3 regions of the Paenibacillus sp. FSL R10-2748 genome follow, and region 1 is predicted to be linked to each of the others. Evidence: riboswitches for the same ligand, from Rfam matches in the RefSeq annotation. Region 1 holds a riboswitch; each other region holds the start of a gene.

Region 1 (5,849 bases):
GCCCGCCTGAAAGCAGACGGGTCGATTGAGAAGTTTTCCACGGAAGCGAGTGCACTTTCTGCGGATCGTCAGGTTTCTTCTAATAACATTGTAGATATTTTTTGGAAATACCGCAGTTTATACGCTACGGGTATCGGCTACACCTTGTTGCTGTCTGCGCTCGGAGTACTGTTCGGATTCATCATTGGTCTGATCATATCCTTGCTACGTATGAGTGGAGTACGCATCATTGAGTGGTTAGGTACCACTTATGTAGAGATACTGCGTGGCACACCTATGCTGGTGCAACTCATGATTATTCACTACGGGGTTGCTTTGACGCTGGGTGTCAATTTTACTCCACTCCAGTCTGGTATAATCACATTATCTCTGAATAGCTCGGCATATCTGGCTGAAATTTTCCGTGCAGGTATCCAGGCAGTAGACCGTGGACAGATGGAGGCTGCCCGTTCATTGGGTATGGGACGAGGCAAAGCTATGCGTCATGTCATTTTACCGCAAGCGTTTAAATCTATTTTGCCTGCTATCGGTAATGAGTTTATTACGATCATTAAAGAATCATCCATTATTTCGACCATTGGGATGGTGGATATTATGTATCAGGCCCAAGTCATTAAGAACATTACCTACGAAGGATTAAGTCCGTTCGTAATCGCAGCCGCTATTTATTTTGTAATGACATTCAGCTTGTCTAAGCTGCTGGGTTTATGGGAAAGGAAGTTGAGAGCCAGTGATCACCGTTAAACAACTGCGTAAATCGTTCGGCAAGAATGAGATTTTAAAAGGCATTGATATAGATATCGCCAAAGGTGAAGTCGTCGTCATCATCGGTCCCAGCGGTTCGGGGAAGAGTACGTTTTTACGTTGCATGAATCTGCTAGAACAGCCTACGGACGGGGAGATTTTGTTTGAGGGCGAGCCGATTACAGCTCGTGGTCATAATATTAATGTAACCCGGGAGAAGATGGGGATGGTGTTCCAGCATTTTAATCTGTTCCCGCATAAAACAGTGTTGCAGAACCTGACGCTAGCACCAACGCAGGTTAGAAGACAGTCAGGGAAGGAAGCGGAAAAAATTGCGCTAGAACTCCTGCGTACCGTAGGGCTTGAGGATAAGAAGAATACCTATCCGAACCAGCTATCCGGTGGTCAGAAGCAACGTATTGCGATTGCGCGTGCTTTGGCCATGCAGCCGCACGTAATGCTGTTCGATGAGCCGACTTCTGCATTGGACCCTGAAATGGTTGGAGAGGTTCTGGATGTAATGAAGAAGCTCGCCGAAGGCGGCATGACCATGGTAATCGTGACGCATGAAATGGGCTTTGCCCGCGAGGTAGGCGATCGAATCATCTTTATGGATAACGGTCAAATTGTGGAACAAGGTACACCAGAGCAGGTATTTGGTACTCCAAGCCATGATCGCACCCGTGATTTTCTTGCCAAAGTATTGTAAGAAAGTGCTGATATGAGCTATAAAAAAGCCCTCCGTTTGACGGAGGGCTTTTTCTTTTTTTGTCACCATTTCACCATATTTTCGTAACAAATATCGATTTCTTGGTGACAAAATTGTAACGAGTATAGTATGATGTTCAAGGTTCCCAACATTTTCATGCGGATAAGGTTACAAAATTGTGATATTATGCAGTAAGCCAAAACTTACCGGGACAGCATGCGGTTATGACAAACGCTGAATGCTGGGCCCAAACTATGGGAAGTGCGGGGGACGTAACAACGGCAGTCTTTCCGAAACGTCATAAGACGATATGGAATATGCCTAGGGGTGAATTGCACAAGCATAGGGCTTCTCCTGAGTCCGAATCCGACAGCTAACTTCGCAGGCATAACAGAGGAGGTACATATCTTTGAAACATCTAAAACATATTGGAAAAACCATGAAATTTGCGGTGCTTGCCGCAGCCATTGCAGGGCTGGCACAGACAGCTGGAGTAGCGGATGCTGCTTCGCTTCATACTGCCAAAGATGGCGATACCTTCTTTTTGCTTGCTCAACGTTATGGAGTATCAGTGGACGAGCTGACGAAGGCGAACCCAAACATTGCCTCTAACAATATATATGCAGGTCTGCAAATTAAGGTACCTGGTGAAAAAAGTGTGAATGCAGCTTCGGATTCGAAGCCTCAGCTTCTTACGGAGAAAGCACCAGCGAATGAGGGGCCAACGATTGAAGCGTGGGGCAAAACATTTAACTATAGCAAAATAGTTGACGTTAAGGCTACTGCGTATTCTGCCGCAGCCGATGAGAATGGTAAATGGGGAGCAGTGGACTACTACGGCAATCCACTTAAACTAGGTACAATTGCGGTAGACCCGAACGTCATTCCGATGGGCACGAAAGTGCTGGTTACAGGCTATTCCCACCCAGGTTTGCCGGATCATTCTTTTGTAGCTGTCGCTCGCGATCAGGGCAGCGCTATTACAGGAAAACGGATTGATATCTTTATTCCTGGCAACAAATCATTTGTGAACGACTTTGGATTTCAAAATGTGAAGCTGTACGTTATTGATAAATAGCATTATACGTATATACGGTTTAATTAAACATAATATATATTATGTAAACTTAATGCCTGTATCCTACCGCATATAACTAGGTCAGACTCTTATCAGGTCCTATCCATAAAAAAGGCTGTCTTGACGAGCAGAAAACTTCTGCTGGTAAGACAGCCTTTTTACGTTGCTTTAGCTTGTAGCTCAATCCTAAACATATGGTTATTTCTGTTCCGATGTGTGGAGTAGCCGGGGGACTGTCACAAATTTGTAGCCCTTAGCTTTTAGAGAGTGAATTAGACCCGGCAGAGCTTGGACAGTGCCTTGCAAGTTGGAACTTTGACCTCCACCTGCGTGCATTAAAATAATAGAGCCAGGCCCAGTAGCTGGGATCACATTGCGCTGAATTTGTGTTTTACTTAGTCCCTTCCAGTCGAGAGAGTCTACATTCCAATTGACAATCATGTAGCCATGACGACGTGCCCACTGGATTTGAGGCTCCGTGATTTCACCGTAGGGTGGACGAATCAACTTGGGGCGAAAACCTGCGCTGGCTTGTAAAATACGTTCTGTTTTTGTAATCTGGTTGCGAAAGCGTTCTGGTGTGGCCTTCCTAAAATCCGGATGAGTATAGGAATGGTTTCCTATAGCATGGCCTTCACGGATAATACGGCGTATGATCCCCGGATGCTTTTCCGCACGGTGACCGACGATGAAAAATGTAGCTTTGATGCCATTGGCGTGTAATACGTCCAAAACCTGCGGCGTATACCTAGAATCGGGCACATCATCAAAGGTTAGGGCAATTTGGCGGGTGTGTGGGCCGCACATTTTAAAAATGTCCGCATGTTTTTTTCGCAGCATTGCTAATGTAGGAGTTGCTCGATCTATGCTCTGTTGTACAGAAGAAGCAACAGTTGCTTCCTTGGGATGGGGCGTTCCGATGTTGGGAGGCGCATCCGCGTGAACGGGTAAACTTGAAAATGCTAGTAACAGTGCCAAGCCTGGCAACACTCCCCTGTACGGCATATGTATCCCCCCTTTCCGTGCAGTGATACCTAGTGGTGCTCTCGACTATTATGTACCTGTCCTATTAAAAATATGCTGGTTACCAAGTTCGGCTCATAAACGACTGGAAAGAAGTCCACGATGAAACGATTATCAATGAAGATGATGGAGCTAAACGTACATATTCTCTTAAACATGACCGAAAACAGGAGCATTTTCGCAAGTTTTAGCCTTACAACGAATTCGGTATACCGTGACAGCTGGTGTATAATGGGGATGCAATTCATAATTATACAGACATGGAATTGAAGGAAGGATGGATAAAAGTGACCGACTTGTTTACTCCTTATCAATTAAAGGGGCTTTCTTTAAAAAATCGGATTGTCATGCCCCCGATGTGCCAATACAGCGTGGAGGCCAAGGACGGAAATCCAACGGATTGGCATCATGTCCATTATGTGAGCCGGGCAGTAGGAGGCACTGGACTTATTATTGTGGAAATGACAGCGGTCCATCCAGATGGACGTATTACAGATCGTGATTTGGGTATTTGGAGTGACGAACATATTCCTGCATATCGTAAGATTGTAGAGGAAGTTCACAAGTATGGTGCCAAAATTGGCATTCAACTAGGCCACGCTGGACGCAAGGCTGAAGATGCTGAGCAACCTGTGGGTCCTTCCTCGATTCCTTTTAGCGAACGCTTTAAAGAGCCGCACGCCTTAAAGACAGCTGAAGTCAGGGAACTGGTTCAGGCATACAAAGAAGGCGCGCGCCGCGCGGTGGAAGCAGGTTTTGACACGGTCGAGATACATGGCGCTCACGGCTATCTGATCCATCAATTTCATTCGCCTTTAACAAATGCCAGAGAAGATGAATATGGGCAGGATTTGTCACTGTTCGGTGTTGAGGTCATACATGCTGTTAAAGAGGTTCTTCCTGCTGATATGCCTGTGCTTATGCGGATTTCTGCCAAAGAATACGTCGAGGATGGATATAATGTGGAATACATAACAGGCGTAGGGGAACGATATCGTGATGCGGGTGTGGACATTTTCCATATCTCTTCTGGTGGTGAGGGTCCGATTGGTTCTGGCGGAGGCCCGTCTGCGCGTGCCGGCTATCAGGTGGATTTGGCTCATACCATCCGTGAAAAGCTGAATGTACCTGTAATTGCTGTTGGCTTACTGGATGATTATGAGGACGCCCGTCGGGTTGTTCAGCAGAAAGAAGCTGATCTGGTAGCAATAGGCCGTGCCATGCTGCGTGATCCCTATTGGGCGTTGCATGCATCGCGGGAGCTAAAAGTACAGGCCGACATCCCAGAGCCTTATTTGCGCGGCTTTTAGATATTTTTGAAACCCTCTTTGCAAAGCTTGCGTAAACATGTGTACAGAGCTTAAAATTTAAGCATTCAACTCTAGGAGGAACTTCACATGTCTATTTTCAAACGATTAAGAGATCTTACGATGTCCAACATTAACGCCATTATTGACAAGGCAGAAGATCCAATTAAAATGACGGATCAATACATTCGTGATATGCAAGAGGACCTGGAAGATGCAGAGAAAGCGGTAGCCGCTCAAATTGCTATTGAAAAGAGATTCAAACAGCAATACGAAGAACAGGCTGCTTTGGTAAAGAAACGCGAAGAACAGGCACATACCGCTGCAAAAGCACAAAATGTAGATCTGGCTCGTCGCGCGCTGGAAGAAAAGAAATCTGCTGAACAAAAAATGAATGAGTTCAAAGCTGGTTACGAACAGAACAAAGCTGCAGCCGATAACCTGCGTGGCAAGCTGGATGAAATGCGCAGACAGCTGACAGAAATGAAAAACAAGCGCGAGACACTGGTTGCTCGTTATAATGCAGCTAAAGCGCAAACTGAAATTAACAAAGCTATGAACGGTTTTAGCTCTGATACGGCAACTGCCGGATTGAAGCGTATGGAAGAAAAAATGCTGCAAGCAGAAGCACGTGCCGAAGCGAGCAACGAAATGTCTTCTAAGGAAAAATCGTTGGATGAGGAGTTCAAGGAGCTGGATAAGAAAAGCGCCGTGGACGATGAGCTTGCCGCTTTGTTGAAGCAATACGAAAATAAATAAGAACATTTTAGCAGTGCCGCCAAGGGTGATTGCTCAGGAAGCGAAGGAGAAACGTTTTCTCCTTCGCTTTTCCCTGCCTGGAGGCGTAAAACATTATATGAAGGTCAAGAAGATGTGGAGGATGGTATGAAATGCATTTTTTAGAAACGATGAAAGCAATGCTTGTATGGACTGGTGCGGGGGCAATTTTGATCTTCGCATTAATGTATGTCGACTCTTTATTTACGAA
Region 2 (5,849 bases), on a different contig from region 1:
GATCGGATAAAGTGTATGTCCCAGTGCCCAAATCAGCGTGGTGATCAGACAAGCAACAAAAGTGTTTTTCACTATTTTTTTGACCATCGGAATACCAAACAGACGGTAGACAGTCTCTTCTCCAATACCTGCCATCCAGGCCATAATCGGCAGTAACCATGGATAAGCCATATTGTAAGGGGATTGCGTGGCATCTGTTGTGGAGAATGTATTAAATGTGCGCTCCAGTATAAAGAATAAGATGGATTGTACCCCGAGTAAAATAAAGGCCCACAAGTAGCCAACATACATACTGCGAAGCACATACAGCCCGTAGCCCGGCTCTTTCGCACGCGGCCATGCATTCAGTCCAACCTGACGCATAAGTCCGTCACCGCCGACCAAGGAGAAGTAGAGCGCTACTGCCATGAAGAAGGTAACACCAATCTGGAACACCATAAGAAATATAAGCATGCCCTTACCGCCTGCTTCTGCTTGCAATAAAGGCAGCATGTTCATTGTCCCAGCTATACTTGCAATAAAGTATATAACGGACAGAACAATGCCGCGTACAAATGAAGTATGTCGTCGGGTGAGTGACGCATACACAATGGCAAGAACACCCAGCACAAAGCTAAATAGGGCATAACCCGCATAGGTCATCCAATTCGCCCAAAATGTTTGCTTTTCGATATAATCGGTATAGGACGACGGGGCCGAAAAGCTTTGAGAGAAGGAGCGAACATCACCGTCTTCGAAAGTAAAAGCCAATGTAAGTACCGAGGCGCCGATTTTTTTATCGTCTACGGTATACTTTAATCCACCTTCTTTTTCAGTGGTGGCGAGCTTCAAGTCCGACGGCTTAAAACCAAAGCGCTTAACCCATACTGCGGCCGCCTGCTCCTTGGCTTCAAGCGTCATGCCGTCCTCAGCTACACGTATAAGCCTGTTACGTGCTTCTTCATCCGTAGAAATATCAGCCTGTGTGTAATTGGTACTGGAGGTGATCCGTTTAAAGCTAACGACCTTCCCAGTGGATAAATCCACATGAATTTGCAGTTTGCTTTTCGCTGAGGATTCAGGCAGATCAACCCGAAAGGTTTCGTAAGGGTAATTTTTCTTCCATGTACGGTCGTACTGTTGAAGCAGTTTTTCTCTAGATAAATAACCGTACAAATCTGTTTCGGCCTGATAGGTCACGACAGGCTCCTCTGGCTGTGATTCAGTATAGCCCAACTCGGAGCGGGCAAAGTCCAATGCGTGTATGACCGCTTCTTGTTTGCTGATGACCTTTGCGTTCATTACTGATTCTGGACTCGGATTGCTAAGCGAGGGAATAAGCAATTGAAAGATAAAAAAGCAAATCAGGCCAATCCCGCCCAGCAAGCCTAATTTTTTGAAGTTGGCCGTGAGCACGACCGGTTTCCCGATAGGATTCATGAGTTTCCTCCTTAATCTGTAAATAAGAACATCCATTAAAGATATCATACTGCACAGGTTCCCGCCAACAGACCAGCGATATTCATGAAAATAGAGTGAAAGCACTTTAAAGTTCCAATAAAATAAGATAAGCTGCGATTAAACGATGCCCATTCGCAAAATAAAGCCAATTTCACGTTTTTTCGGCGAAATCGGTTTTGTGATCTGGATATAGAAGGATTATAATCTTGAGGCAATGCCTATAAAATACATAGGTAATGATATACAGTTGAGCCGAATTTCTATGAGAAAACGGGGGAACCATGTTACTGGGGTGAATTTTACAGCTGATCCTGCTGGATTGGATGTGTAAATAGGGCATACTGTGCTGCCCGAATCCGTCAGCTAACCTCGTAGGCTGTGAGCAGGAACCAAGTCAGGCACTCGGTTTTCCGGTGTCTTTTTTTGTGTGTATAAAAGTGTTTGGATTGGTTAGACCGCTGCGGGTGCAGATTATTCTTCCGATTGCTGTTATCCCCGGATTTTTTGATTGTATAACCCCTTTAATGGTTAAAATCCGGAGATAAAGGCAAACGCTTCGCTTCTTCAGAACAATTCTGCTCCCTTCGCTGCTGCCCGCCAATAGCACAGGGGGCAGAGTAGTGCTTGACATGCATTCTTCCTGTATTCAGGGAATGCTAATTATAGTTACTAAAGGTTTGGAAAAATCAAAAAAATTAGGGGCAACGACGATCGGAAGATCAAATGGAACGCGTAGCGGGCTTACACCGTATTAAATCACTGTTTTTATAGTTTTAAGGATTAGGAGAGAAGTGATGAATAGATGAATCCCAATGCAAGCTGGCTCCGGCTTTCTCCACCGCAGATATTCGTTGCGGGCTTTGCCATTATCATTCTAATAGGTAGTTTATTGTTAATGCTGCCGATCTCCAATACAACAGGAAAGCCACTTGCGTTTATAGACGCTTTGTTTACTGCCGCTTCCGCGACCTGTGTTACAGGGCTTGTCGTAAAGGATACGGGGACCTTTTTTACAACCTTTGGTCAAGTTGTTATCGCTGCGCTCATTCAGATCGGCGGCCTGGGCTTTATGACTATGGCTACCTTGATCGCGCTGGTGTTCAAACGTCGGATTTCCTTACGGGAGCGCCTCATTTTACAGGAAGCGATGAATCAGACCTCTGTCGAAGGAATTGTCGGATTGATTCGTAAGGTGCTGCTGTACTCGCTGGTCATTGAGGGCGTATGTGCTGCAATATTTGCGATTCGCTGGTCGTTTGATATGCCTGTAGGCAGGGCGATTTATTTTGGGATTTGGCATGCCATCTCCATGTTTAACAATGCTGGTTTTGACTTATTCGGGCACTTTCGCAGCCTGACAGATTATGTATATGATCCGATTGTTAATTTTACAGCTATGTTCCTGATTATTTCAGGCGGAATTGGTTTTGTAGTGATGTCGGACCTGGCAGAATATCGCAAGCGCAAGAGACTTTCCTTGCATACTAAGGTGGTACTCAGCATGACGGGCGCTATGATTGTAGTCGGCACGCTCGTGATTTTTGTATTTGAGTTTACGAATCCAAAGACTCTTGGCTCGCTTGATTGGGGGGGGAAACTGCTGGGATCTTTATTCCAGTCCGTAACCCCTCGTACCGCAGGTGCCAATACACTGGACATTGCAGGCTTGCGGCAGGCTACGCAGTTTTTTATCATCATACTCATGTTTATCGGGGCTTCTCCTGGCTCTACTGGAGGCGGGATTAAGACCACAACATTCGCGCTGCTCATTGGAGCCGTGATTTCGATGCTACGGGGGCGTGAAGATATTGTACTGTTCAAGTACCGACTTGCGCAGGGACGAATTTACAAGGCTTTGACCATTACACTGCTGGGGTTGCTGTTCGTGATCGGGGTGACCATGATTTTGTCGGCAACCGAAGATCATCATTTTCTGATGATCTTGTTTGAGACGGTGTCTGCGTATGGTACGGTGGGGCTGTCGATGGGGCTTACACCTGATTTGACAGTCATAGGTAAGCTGGTGATTACCCTGACGATGTTTGCAGGTAGACTGGGGCCACTCACGCTAGCTTATGCACTGGGGCCGAAAAAGGGTAAAGAATTATATCGTCATCCGGAAGGCAAAATGATTATAGGATGAATCATTTCATGATATGTAGTATACATTTCGTGGGTTTAATCATTTCAGGATTTTGCAAAATTCGATACCAGTCGCTCCGAAGTCAAGATATAGACGAACTAAACCATTTCGATCTATATCTTCTTCATTGGAAGTCGCTTATGGGATTTTTGCAAAATCCTCATTTATGAAATTGATTCAGATAAGGGAGTTTTCGAGTAGATATGAAAACGCAGCAGTTTGTAGTTATTGGCTTGGGACGGTTTGGCTCAAGCCTGGCTTTGCAATTGGTGGATATGGGGTGCGAGGTGCTAGGCATTGACCGGAATGAGGATGTGGTGGACAGTATGAGTGAGATGTTGACACATACTGTCGTGGCGGACGCTACCGATGAAGACTCATTGCGATCACTGGGCATCCGTAATTTCGATTGCGGCATTGTTGCTATTGGTGATGACATTCAGGTAAGCATCCTGACCGCCATTTTGCTGAAGGAGCTGGGTGTGAAAAAAGTCGTAGCCAAAGCCATATCTGTGCTGCACGGGCGTGCGTTAGAGAAGCTCGGTGTGGACCGGATCATTTATCCAGAACGGGATATGGGTATCCGGGTGGCTCATCAGCTAGTCACGCCTAATTTGCTCGATTATTTGGAGTTGTCCAAAGAATACAGTATTGTGGAACTCAATGTACCTGCATGTCTGAATGGCAAAACGCTAGCAGAGCTAAATGCCCGTACTCGCTTTGGTTGTAGTGTCGTGGCGCTTCATACGGCGAACGGTATCCTGATCGCACCGACGGCTATGGATCGGCTAAAAGCAGACGATATTATGGTCATCATCGGCTCGAATGACAATATCGGTCGCTTTGAGGATGAGGTTGTTAATGTCAATGAAGAGGGCTAAACCCTCTACACCATACGATAGCCTGCAAACGACGCACGTGTCTCGCTAATCCAGCGTCGTGCTGTCGGACCGAGATCGGTCGTCTCCGAGTAAATGAGGGAGGTCGTTCGGCGTGTCTCCTTCAAATCGGGCAAGTACAATGCAGTGAGTCCATTATCCCGTAATAGTTCGCTGCGCAAATAGGATTTGGGTAGCAAGGCGGAAGCCTTACAGGTTGGAAGCAGGCGTACAATTGCCTCGAAGGAGTCGATTTCCATGCGGATATCCGGCATGATGCCGCTGCGCTGGAATAAGTCATCCGTCAGACTGCGATACCAGGTTCCTTTGGAGAAAATAATCATCGGCAATCCTTGCAGGTCTTTCATCGAGGCCGTTCCTGTCTTGACGGTTAATTCATGTCCAATGGGAACAACAAGCTCCAAATGATCATCAAATAGCGGAATGCAACGCAGTCCGGCTTCATGAATGGCAGACCCGACAATACCGGCGTCTGCTTTTTTATCACGTACAAAGGCGACGATTTCATGGGTTTTACCGGTGAGCAGCTTCAGCTCGGTTTGAGGATGCTTGCTCATGAAAGCTTCGACGAGGGTAGGCAGCGTCGTTTGGAGTGTCGTGAGGCTTGCGCCGAGTGTAAGCATACTCTGGGCTTCATTTTTGTGCTGGGACAGCTTTTGTAAAAAGCGAAGCTGTCGTTGCCGTTGCTCTAGCGCGAATGTATAAACAAATCGGCCAGTGGACGTAATTTCGAGCCGTTTGCCCCGACGATCAAAGAGATTCACACCCAGCTCTTCCTCCAGCTTGGCAATTTTGCGAGACAGGGCAGGTTGGGACAGATTCAGCAGTTTGGAGGCTTTATTCAGGCTGGACTGCTCGACAATGACGGCAAAAGCGTTCAAATCCTCAAACAAATCATCCACTTCCTCTCTATATGCAAAAAAGACATAATAATTAATACGTATATTGCAATTCCATTATAAGCCGAAAAGGAGTAACATGAAAGCGACACAAGATGTTCACACTTTTGTTTTTCCTAATAAGGGACACCTTGTTGGACATTTCCTGTCGGGAACTGTCATTTTATATGTTATATTACTATTGAAAACGCTATTATTGAGAGAAGGGAGCATGACCTAGATGAGAGGATTTTATTCCAGAAAGCTGCATTCGCTTCTTGGCGTCATTCCGTTGGCTCTATTTTTTGTTGAGCATTTGGTGACGAACTTCACAGCGGTGGAGGGCGGCAAGGAAGGATTTAATCGCAGCGTGGCCTTCCTGAATGGTTTGCCGCTGGTTATTGTGCTAGAAACGTTATTCATCTACTTGCCATTACTGTTCCACGGGATTTATGGCTTGTATATCGCTTATCAGGCTGACCCGAATGT
Region 3 (5,849 bases), on a different contig from region 1:
TCGAAAAACTATAATTCGACATATTACGACAAAGAATGTCGAATGAGGGAAATCATTTAGGATTTTATTGTATTTTAATCCATTATTCCGAATATTAAAGGAGCTGATATCTTGCACCAGCCACTCAGTGAAGAAAAAGTTTTTAAAGACCCGGTACATAATTACATCCATGTTCAGGATACTGTGATATGGCGGTTGATCAACACGCCAGAGTTCCAACGTTTACGGCGCATACGGCAGTTAGGCACATCGTATCTTACGTTTCATGGAGCGGAGCATAGCCGTTTTTCACATTCATTGGGCGTATATGAGATTACGAGACGTATTATTTCTCAATTTGAACGTGGAGATTTCCCAGATTGGCCGAAGGAGGAAAGGCTGGTTGCTCTGTGTGCAGCCCTATTGCATGATGTGGGGCATGGCCCATTTTCTCATTCAATTGAGGAAGCCTTTCATATGAACCATGAGGATTGGACATGCCGCATTGTACTGGGAGACACGAAGATCAACGCTGTGCTACGGCAAGTCGACGACAAGCTTCCACAAAAGGTGGCTGCGGTTATAGCCAAAACGTATGATAAGCCAATCGTTGTCAACTTGGTAACCAGTCCGCTAGATGCTGACCGTATGGATTATTTGTTGCGGGATGCTCATTCGACAGGTGTCAACTACGGCACAATTGATTTGGATCGTATTTTACGACTGCTACGTCCTCATAATGGGAGAATTGTTGTGAAGGAATCAGGCATGCATGCAGTAGAAGATTATTTAATGTCACGCTACCAGATGTATTGGCAAATTTATTTTCATCCTGTAACACGCAGCTCGGAAATCCTTTTACGTAAAATTTTCAAGCGAGCAAAGGAATTGTTTAAAAACGGATATGAGTTTGGTTTTCTGCTGGACCCGCTGCCGGATCTGTTGAAAGGAGAGCTTACAGTAGAGCAATATCTGATGCTCGACGAGTCATTAATCCAGACCGTATTTAGCCAGTGGAAACGAGAAAAGGACGAGATTTTAAGTGATTTGAGCAGCCGTTTTATGGACCGTAGATTGTATAAATATGTAGAGATTGAAAATATGGATACAGATACCATTGACAGTATTAGAGAAGCTTTGAAAGAGGCTGGTTTGCACCCTGAATATGATTTTGAAATTGATTTTCCGACAGATCTTCCTTATGATGTGTTTCGGCAGGGTGGCTCGACGGACAACCAGATTTTACTGCTTGGACGTCAGGGCGAGGTGAGTGAAATATCCGAAGTTTCGGAAATTGTGCGCTCAATAAGTGGTATTCACCGAGGAAAATATCATATGTATTTTCCCCAGAATAAATTGAACGCGGTAAAAGACAGGCTTCCTGCCGAAATAAGGAATTATTTTGTCAAAGAATAGACAACTATATAGAAATGTAAGTAAAAAAAGGAGATGTAAACCTTGGATTTATTCGACACTCATACTCACTTGGATGCGCCACAATTTGACGAAGATCGTGAAGAAGTTATAGCACGTGCTGTCGAATCAGGAGTAACACGGATGATCAATATCGGATTTAATCGTGAGACCATTCCATCCACTATGAAATTGGCCGAGACGTATGATTTTATTTATGCGGCAGTTGGATGGCATCCGCAGGATGCTATTACAATGCAGGAGGGCGATCTAGAATGGATTGCATCGTTATGCAGTCATAAAAAGGTTGTAGCCATCGGAGAGATCGGTCTGGATTATTATTGGGATACATCACCGAAGGATGTGCAGCATCGGGTGTTTCGAAATCAAATTGGTCTGGCTCGTGAGCTCAAAATGCCCATTGTTATTCATAACCGGGATGCACATGAAGATATTGTTAGGATATTGCGCGAGGAAAAAGCGAGTGAGATTGGAGGAGTCATGCACTCCTTTTCGGGTAGCTGGGAGACAGCCAAAATGGTGCTGGATATGGGATTTCACCTTTCCTTTGGTGGTCCAATAACGTTCAAAAATGCCAAGCAGCCAAAAGAGGTGCTCGCACAGGTGCCGCTGGACCGTCTGCTCATTGAAACTGATGCTCCCTATCTGACGCCTCATCCGTTTCGTGGGAAGCGAAATGAGTCTGCACATGTGAGACTGGTAGCAGAGGCTGCAGCCCAAATCAAAGGGATTACAGTGGAGGAATTAGTGTCAATAACGACCCAAAATGCCCTGGAACGATTTGACATTCAATGAAAAAGTGAAGAAATCGATCAAAATAAAGAGATAGACGAAGCTAATCATGAATTTGTTGCAGGAAACTCGAGAATATTACAATATTTTAACCGAATATTTTAAAAAATGTACTTGAAACCTGCTTTACAACATGCATAGAAACAGGATATCATCTTTTCAGTGAATTGTTGTTTGAATGTAAACATCAACAAGTCATTTCATGAACCAGTCTCGCTGAGTCCCTTTTACAGGGAACGGGGGAACCGATATGGCTTACAGTACGTCCGGCATATGTGCAAGAAGGGAACGTCTCTTCCGCCAGGCCGGCTCGACCGAAATTCTTTCCCCGGATGGGATTGAATAGGTGGAGGAGCCGTATTTCGATTTCTTTCTGGGTCTTCGGGGTGAATGTGAAGGCGACCGCCATGAGCGGTTGACCCAAGCTAGGGCGACTCTCTACGTCCGAACCCGACAGCTAACCCCGTAAGCGTAACAAGAGAGAAGCCATCTCGTGCATGAGTTTTCCCGCATATTCACACATGCCGGAAGCCACGAAAGAGCTCTCTAGTCTCTTTCTCTGGCTTTTTTTGTTGTGAATAAAAGAAAATCTGTCATCATACTGTGGTTAAACAGGGGAGGACAGCATGCCGCGAAGACGGGTACATGGTGCAGGACAGTCGCAGTTTGGGCTTGTCTTGTAGAAAATCTGTTATAGTCACGTCAAATCTCAACTATGTCTTACTCCAGACGGCGGGCTATGTAAGGAGGACGGAGGAAATGGGCATTTTCCAAAAAAAGGATACCCATGAGTCACGCTCATCCAGCATGTCTTACGTATTGCGTTGGAAGCAAGAGAATGTGCGCCAGGCTGCTTTGGTTGCTATATTTCTAATCGCGCTAACGATTATGATTTCAATTCTGATGTACACGCAATCTAAAAAACAAGTCTTTTTTGTCATCGATGGCAAGGCGTCTGCGGTAGAAACCCGGGAATCCAAGCTTCAAGATTTGCTGAGCGAGCATTCCATTTCACTTCAGCCGCATGATACAGTTTCCATGCCGCTAAATGGAGCAATACAGGATGGCGATCGCGTAGTCATTAAACGTGCCAATCAAGTCAAAGTATCTTCAGGCAATGAGACGAAAAAGCTGTACACAACAGAAAATACAGTAGAAGGTGCCATTCGTACCTCGGGCTATAAATTATCATCAACGGATAAAGTTTATCCTGCGTTGGATGCCTCTGTTTCGTCTAACATGGACATAAAAATCGTCCGTGTGAAGAAACAGCAGGTCGAACAGAAAAAACAGGTGCCTTATCAGGTCATCAAAACGGCCGATCCGAGTCTTTATAAAGGCGATAATCGGGTCATTCAAAGCGGCAAATCGGGTGTGGTCGTCCAGCACGTTCAAAAGGTATATCATGATGGAAAGTTGGTATCCAAACAGCTGGTTAACAAGGAGGTTGCACAGAACCGTGTGGATAAAGTCATTGCAGTAGGAACGAAGAAAAAACCGGTCGTTCTGGCTGCTTCCGTCGGTCCCAATGATGCGGTTAAGGCAACAACGGTTAGTTCGGGCAGTGCTGTCCGTAAAGCAGGCGTCAATTTTAAATATAGCAAAGTTTTACAAAATGTCTCCATGACGGCGTATTCCTCACAGGAGCCAGGTATCGGTACACGTACTGCATCCGGCGCACGTGTCACGGAAGGACGCACCATCGCGGTCGATCCGAGTGTAATTCCAATCGGCTGGTGGGTGTATATCGAAGGGGTGGGCTTCCGCCGTGCGGAGGATACCGGTGGCGCGATTAAAGGCCACAAAATCGATGTGTATTATGAGAGTTTGAGCCGAGCCAACCAATTTGGTCGTAAGCACGGTAAAACCGTTTATGTTATCGGACCGGTAAAGCCTGAAATCAACTAAAACAGGTTGTGTATGTTGAGGGCAATGCGATAGTATTAACAACATAGTTATGCCATGCTAAGAAGAGGATATCCTCTTCTTATTTTGTTTTCAAAAGCAGGGAAAGATAAATATAGCTTGCTGTGTAGCAGTGGAGGGAAACGCAAATGATCAAGGAAGTGATCGTGGTAGAGGGCCGGGATGATACGGTGGCCATTCGCCGCGCTGTTGAAGCGGATACGATAGAAACTGGCGGCTCCGCCATTAATAAAATGACGCTGCGTAAAATTGCATTGGCGCAGGAGCGGCGGGGGGTCATCATTTTAACCGATCCCGATCATGCAGGGGAGCGCATCCGTAAGATTATCGCTTCCAAGGTACCCGGCTGCAAGCAGGCCTTTATACCCGAGGCAGAAGCGACGCGTAAAGGAGATATTGGCGTGGAGAATGCCTCACCGGAAGCGATCAGACACGCTCTTGCACGGGTCCATACGACAGTGGAAGGCGCCGACCCGCTGATTGAGTGGGCGGACCTGATTGATGCTGGACTCATCACCCATCCCAATGCTGCTGCACGCCGTATGGCCTTAGGGAATGTGCTGGGTATTGGTTATTGTAACGGAAAGCAGCTACATAAACGGCTCTCTGTATTTCAGATCAGCCGCGAGGAATTTGCCGGGGCGCTGGCACAAATTGAAAGTGAAGGATTGTGATATCCGTATGACAGGGATTCAAGATATAGCAACACCGCGGCGTACGAAGGACATTATTCAACGGCACGGTTTTTCGTTCAAAAAGAGTTTGGGACAAAATTTCCTGATTGATCAGAATATTCTCAATAAGATTGTAAATGCTGCCGGATTGGATGAGACGAAGGGCGCACTTGAGATCGGTCCTGGGATTGGTGCTTTGACCGAGAAGCTAGCCCAATCGGCCAAGGCAGTTACCGCTGTCGAGATTGACCAGCGGCTGCTGCCAATTCTCGAAGAAGTGTTGGCCCCTTACGAGCATGTGAAGGTACGTCATGGAGATGTGTTGAAGCTGGATTTGCGCGAGGTGTTCGCAGCCGATTTTGCAGACGTGAGCAAAGTAAGTGTCGTGGCTAATCTGCCGTACTACGTTACTACACCGATTCTGATGAGGCTGCTGGAGGACAAGCTCCCTCTGGAGAATATCGTCGTTATGATCCAAAAAGAAGTGGCTGAGCGTATGGCTGCGTCTCCTGGAACGAAGGATTACGGCAGCCTGAGCATTGCGGTGCAATATTACAGCGAACCTGAATTAGTCTGTATTGTGCCGAATACAGTATTTATTCCCCAGCCGAATGTGGAGTCTGCAGTCATCCGGTTGCGTGTACGGGAAGCCCCTCCAGTGGAAGTGGTGGATGAGAAGCATTTCTTTGAAGTGGTTCATGCTGCTTTTGCCCAGCGTCGTAAAACCATTTCCAATAACTTAAAAAGCCGTTTCTTCACCAAAGAGAACAGGGACACGCTGGAGCCGTTGTTGCAACAAGCTGGTATTGAACCCTCCCGTCGAGGAGAAACGCTAAGTATTGAGGAATTTGCGCGTCTCAGCGCTGTGCTGTTGGAGGCAGGTATATCCTAAGCTGGAACCAAACTGTGCATTCACCCATACGATATAGGAGGGGTGATACAGTGTGATGAGTTTAGGAGACTTGGTCGTTCGGAAATCGTACGGCGGAGATGTCACGTTTCGTGTTGAGGACATCCAGCGGGATAAAGCGATCATTAAGGGAA

Evidence for each region. A riboswitch is a leader RNA that binds a small molecule or an ion and turns the genes downstream of it on or off. The one in region 1 is predicted to bind cyclic di-AMP.
Region 2: another riboswitch for cyclic di-AMP. It lies ahead of NSS66_RS19310 (TrkH family potassium uptake protein); the one in region 1 lies ahead of NSS66_RS06815 (3D domain-containing protein).
Region 3: another riboswitch for cyclic di-AMP. It lies ahead of NSS66_RS25400 (3D domain-containing protein); the one in region 1 lies ahead of NSS66_RS06815 (3D domain-containing protein).

Annotation. Positions count from the first base shown of each region.
Region 1 is NZ_JBBOTK010000002.1:99,745-105,593, reverse strand. It holds gene NSS66_RS06825 (ABC transporter substrate-binding protein/permease) at 1-744, shown strand, start outside; gene NSS66_RS06820 (amino acid ABC transporter ATP-binding protein) at 731-1,453, shown strand; cyclic di-AMP (ydaO/yuaA leader) riboswitch at 1,688-1,856, shown strand; gene NSS66_RS06815 (3D domain-containing protein) at 1,863-2,531, shown strand; gene NSS66_RS06810 (polysaccharide deacetylase family protein) at 2,730-3,536, opposite strand; gene NSS66_RS06805 (NADH:flavin oxidoreductase/NADH oxidase) at 3,842-4,864, shown strand; gene NSS66_RS06800 (PspA/IM30 family protein) at 4,952-5,620, shown strand; gene NSS66_RS06795 (DUF350 domain-containing protein) at 5,752-5,849, shown strand, end outside.
Region 2 is NZ_JBBOTK010000006.1:246,298-252,146, reverse strand. It holds gene NSS66_RS19315 (CPBP family intramembrane glutamic endopeptidase) at 1-1,419, opposite strand, end outside; cyclic di-AMP (ydaO/yuaA leader) riboswitch at 1,681-1,833, shown strand; gene NSS66_RS19310 (TrkH family potassium uptake protein) at 2,243-3,583, shown strand; gene NSS66_RS19305 (potassium channel family protein) at 3,787-4,464, shown strand; gene NSS66_RS19300 (LysR family transcriptional regulator) at 4,470-5,375, opposite strand; gene NSS66_RS19295 (succinate dehydrogenase cytochrome b558 subunit) at 5,602-5,849, shown strand, end outside.
Region 3 is NZ_JBBOTK010000013.1:79,846-85,694, reverse strand. It holds gene NSS66_RS25410 (HD domain-containing protein) at 112-1,395, shown strand; gene NSS66_RS25405 (TatD family hydrolase) at 1,438-2,208, shown strand; cyclic di-AMP (ydaO/yuaA leader) riboswitch at 2,410-2,693, shown strand; gene NSS66_RS25400 (3D domain-containing protein) at 2,965-4,113, shown strand; gene rnmV (ribonuclease M5) at 4,260-4,805, shown strand; gene rsmA (16S rRNA (adenine(1518)-N(6)/adenine(1519)-N(6))-dimethyltransferase RsmA) at 4,813-5,697, shown strand; gene yabG (sporulation peptidase YabG) at 5,753-5,849, shown strand, end outside.